Regions from separate parts of the Salinimonas sediminis genome, predicted to be linked through region 1. Evidence: predicted binding sites of a transcription regulator. Region 1 holds the regulator's gene; the other holds the start of a gene.
The links. The regulator NrdR, encoded in region 1, represses ribonucleotide reductase genes. The targets are predictions, from matches to a motif close to AAACACNANATNTNGTGTTT.
Positions count from the first base shown of each region.

Region 1 (2,473 bases):
TGGCGCTGGAACACAAGCCAAAAATGATCATCGGCGGATTTTCTGCTTATTCAGGTATTGTGGACTGGGCTCGCTTTCGTGAAATCGCCGACAAAGTAGGCGCCTACCTGCTGGTAGATATGGCGCACGTAGCCGGTTTGGTGGCGGCGGGGGTTTATCCTAATCCATTACCCCACGCTCACGTGGTTACCACTACCACCCATAAAACACTGGCTGGCCCACGCAGTGGTTTAATTGTGTCGTCATGCGGTGATGAAACTATTTATAAAAAGCTGAACAGCTCGGTATTCCCGGGCAACCAGGGCGGCCCTTTGTGCCATGTTATTGCCGCTAAAGCCGTCGCTTTCAAAGAAGCTTTAGAGCCAGAGTTTAAAACCTATCAGCAACAGGTAGTGACTAACGCCAAGGCCATGGTAACGGTGATGCAGGAACGCGGCTACAAGATTGTATCCGGCGGCACTGACAACCATTTATTTTTACTGGATCTGATAGACAAAGATATTACCGGTAAAGATGCGGACGCCGCGCTGGGTCAGGCAAACATTACGGTGAATAAAAATTCTGTACCAAAAGATCCTCGTTCGCCATTTGTAACCAGTGGCCTGCGTATCGGTAGCCCTGCTATTACGCGGCGCGGCTTTAAACAGGAACAGGCCGAGCAGGTCGCTACCTGGATGTGTGACATTCTTGATAACATGGGTGACGAGAGCGTTATAGCCCGGGTTAAGCAGGAAGTCACTGACTTATGTAAACAATTTCCGGTTTACGCATAAGCCGTATTTTGGCGTTGTACTCCTTAATCGTCGGGGCAACGCCCCCGACCACAAGGATTTAGCATGTTTTGCCCATTTTGCTGCGAGCAGGAAACCAAGGTTATTGATTCTCGGCTGGTGACAGAAGGGCAACAGGTGCGTCGACGCCGTGAGTGTATGGTATGTCACGAGCGTTTTACCACCTTTGAAAGTGCAGAACTGGTGATGCCGCGGGTTATTAAACGTGACGGCTCCCGCGAACCATTTAACGAAGATAAGCTTCGCGCAGGTTTGCAGCGCGCCTTAGAAAAGCGGCCGGTTAGCACCGAAAAAGTGGAGCAGTGTATTTTATCGCTAAAATCACAGTTACGGGCAACGGGTGAGCGAGAAGTTTCCAGTGAATTATTGGGTAACTTAATCATGAATGCGTTGCGCGAACTCGATAAAGTCGCTTATGTGCGCTTTGCCTCTGTGTATCGCTCGTTCGAAGATATTCGCGAATTCGGTGAAGAAATTGCCCGGTTGGGTGATTGACTAGTATGACCAATTCTAGCGCCCTCAAGCACGCCGTAGCACAAGATTACTACTGGATGGCACAAGCCATTCAATTGGCTCGTCAGGGCCTGTATACGACTTCTCCTAACCCTCGCGTAGGCTGTGTTGTGCTAAATCAACACGGCGATAAAGTAGGAGAGGGCTACCATATCGCCGCCGGCACGCCGCATGCTGAAGTACACGCATTAGCGCAAGCTGCAGAGCAGGCTCGCCATGGTACGGCCTATGTTACCCTAGAGCCATGTAGCCACTTTGGGCGAACCCCGCCGTGTGCCGAAGCACTGATTCGAGCAGGCGTTGCGCGGGTAGTTGTGGCAATGACCGACCCTAACCCCCAGGTGAGTGGCCGTGGTATTGAAAAACTTCAACAGGCCGGTATCCAGGTTAGCTGTGATATTATGGCCGCCGAAGCTGGCGCACTAAATCGCGGTTTTATAAAAAGGATGGTCACCCAAAAGCCGTTTGTGACGTTAAAACTGGCGATAAGCCTGGATGGCAAAATCGCGCTGGCTAACGGCCAGAGTCAGTGGATAACCGGCCCGCAAGCGCGTAAAGATGTACAGCGCCACCGCGCTGCAAGTTGCGCAATACTGACCGGCAGTGGAACTGCTGCTATTGATAATCCCAGCTTATTAGTGCGGCCCTTACAGGCGGGATTTGAGCATTACCCACAGGCGCATATCAGACAGCCGTTGCGGGTAGTAATTGATAGCAAAGCGCGTCTTTCAGCAGGCCTGCAATTATTTAATGACGGCTATCCCACTGTTCAGGTGGTAGCAGACGATCTGCCGGCACAGGCAAACCAATTGCCGGTCGCCACCTGCGGTGAACACATTGATCTTACCCAGTTAATGCATATGCTGGCAGCGCGAAACCTGAACGAAGTATGGGTTGAAGGGGGTCCAACCCTGGCTGGTGCATTACTTATGGCTGGCGAAGTCGATGAGCTTATTGTGTACCAGGCGCCCAAGCTGTTGGGTGATCAGGCACAAAGTATGGTGACGCTACCGGGATTTGATAATCTGGCGCAGACGATTGAGCTGATGCCGGTAGAACAGGTCCAACTGGGCCAGGATCTGAAACAAACGTATCAGGTAAAATCACGCTAACCAACGGAAAATAAATCACCTATGTTTACAGGCATTGTGCAGGCATTAGGCACCATC
Region 1 is NZ_CP031769.1:2,936,876-2,939,348, reverse strand. It holds gene glyA (serine hydroxymethyltransferase) at 1-773, shown strand, start outside; gene nrdR (transcriptional regulator NrdR) at 837-1,286, shown strand; gene ribD (bifunctional diaminohydroxyphosphoribosylaminopyrimidine deaminase/5-amino-6-(5-phosphoribosylamino)uracil reductase RibD) at 1,292-2,416, shown strand; gene D0Y50_RS13015 (riboflavin synthase) at 2,438-2,473, shown strand, end outside.

Region 2 (2,473 bases), 550 kb from region 1:
CTCGCATGGGTGGCCGGGTTACCGGTATTGATATGGCTGAAGCCTCACTTGAGGTAGCCCGCCTACATGGGTTGGAGTCTGGTATAGCGGTTAATTATGAATGCACCACGGCAGAAAGCTTTGCACAGCGCCATCCGGCAAAATTTGATGTTGTTACCTGCATGGAAATGCTCGAACATGTGCCTGACCCCGCCTCTATAGTCAAAGCCTGCGCACAGCTGGTTAAGCCCGGGGGCGCGGTATATTTTTCTACATTGAACCGCAATCCTAAAGCCTATCTTATGGGCATTGTAGGTGCTGAATATCTTTTGAACCTGGTCCCCAAAGGTACGCATCAATATCAGCGCTTTATCAAACCCTCGGAGCTAATGACGATGATGGATGATGCGGGCTTATTGACACGCCATGCCACAGGACTTCATATGAATCCGGTGACTCAGCGCTTTTTTGTTTCAGATCGCAATATCGATGTGAACTACATGTTGCACAGTGAACGGGTTGACTAACACTACATCTAGTGTCCTATACAAAATTTAACCACTATATATCGGTTATTTATCGACGATCACTCAATCGTAGAGAGAAATTTTATATTTGATTCTACGCGCAATAATGCTTGCATTTTCGATAAATAACGCTTGGGAAATCCTGTTAGGTTAGTCTTTACTAACATGAAAAACTTGACATTCTGAATGCAGGTTTATGCACCAGATATTGGGTTGCATTACAGCGTAAACCTCACTATCTTGTGCTTTATCCCATTGCACCCCCGGCGCGCTCGTGTAGCAACTTTGTACACGGGATTTTGACGAGTCTGTGGTGCCACAATGGTGTTACCTGAAGATGGCGGTAACTAAACCGCGGTAACAAACAACACTATAAATACAATCGGGCAGAGCCCACGCGAAAAGCGCTAACAGACAAACGGCCAGTTACCATGAACAATGATTTACTTGTCACCAAACGCAATGGTGAAAAAGAGCCTATCGACCTCGAAAAAATTCACAAAGTCATTACCTGGGCAGCAGAAGGACTGGAGAATGTTTCGGTCTCTCAGGTAGAGATTAAAGCCCATATTCAATTTTATGATGGTATTAAAACCGGTGAAATCCACGAGACGCTGATAAAGTCAGCCGCAGACTTGATTTCCACCGACGCCCCTGACTATCAGTACCTTGCTGCACGCCTGGCCATTTTTCATTTGCGCAAAAAAGCGTATGGACAGTTTGAGCCACCGGCGTTGTATGACCATGTGGTAAAAATGGTCGATGCGCAAAAATATGACCATCATTTGCTGGAAGATTTCAGCCCTGAAGAATTTGCCGAAATGGACAGCTACATCGACCATTGGCGGGATATGAATTTCAGTTATGCCGCAGTTAAGCAACTGGAAGGTAAGTATTTAGTACAGAACCGGGTCACCGGTGATATCTATGAAAGCGCCCAGTTCTTGTACATACTGGTCGCGGCGTGTTTATTTGCCAATTATCCAAAAGACACCCGGTTAGGCTATATTCGTCGGTTTTATAATGCCGCGTCCACCTTCAAACTATCATTACCTACCCCGATTATGTCGGGTGTACGTACACCTACCCGTCAGTTTAGCTCGTGTGTATTAATTGAAACCGGCGATAGCCTGGATTCAATCAATGCCACCGCTTCGGCAATTGTAAAATACGTGAGCCAGCGCGCTGGTATTGGGGTTAATGCCGGGCGTATTCGCGCATTGGGTAGCCCGATTCGTGGAGGCGAAGCCTTTCATACCGGTTGCGTACCATTTTATAAGTACTTTCAAACTGCGGTTAAAAGCTGTTCGCAAGGCGGCGTGCGTGGCGGTGCAGCCACCCTTTTCTATCCTTTATGGCACTTAGAAGTTGAATCTCTGCTGGTGCTGAAAAACAACCGTGGGGTGGAAGAGAACCGCGTACGGCATTTGGATTATGGGGTACAATTTAATAAATTGATGTACCAGCGTATGATGAAAGATGGCTATATCACGCTATTTAGCCCTTCCGATTGCCCAGGCTTGTACGATGCGTTTTTCGCTGACCAGGCGAAATTTGAAGAGCTATACGTCAAGTACGAGAACGACGATAGCATTCGTAAAAAACAAATTAAGGCGATGGAGCTGTTCAGCCTGTTTATGCAGGAGCGTGCTTCAACCGGACGTATTTATTTACAGAACGTTGATCATTGTAATACCCATAGCCCATTTGACCCAGCCGTAGCACCGGTACGCCAAAGTAACTTGTGTCTTGAAATAGCGCTGCCCACCAAGCCATTACAGCATGTAAACGATGAAGAAGGTGAAATCGCCCTTTGTACGTTGTCGGCCTTTAACTTAGGTGCCATTGAGTCTGTCGATGAATTTGCAGAGTTATCAGACTTAGCAGTGCGCGCCCTTGATAGCTTATTAGATTATCAGGACTATCCGGTACCGGCGGCCTACAATGCCACAATGAACCGGCGCACA
Region 2 is NZ_CP031769.1:2,388,984-2,391,456, forward strand. It holds partial or broken gene ubiG (bifunctional 2-polyprenyl-6-hydroxyphenol methylase/3-demethylubiquinol 3-O-methyltransferase UbiG) at 1-506, shown strand, start outside; gene nrdA (class 1a ribonucleoside-diphosphate reductase subunit alpha) at 938-2,473, shown strand, end outside.
Region 2: a site for NrdR is predicted at 703-722, ahead of nrdA (class 1a ribonucleoside-diphosphate reductase subunit alpha). Genes of this name have one in related genera too.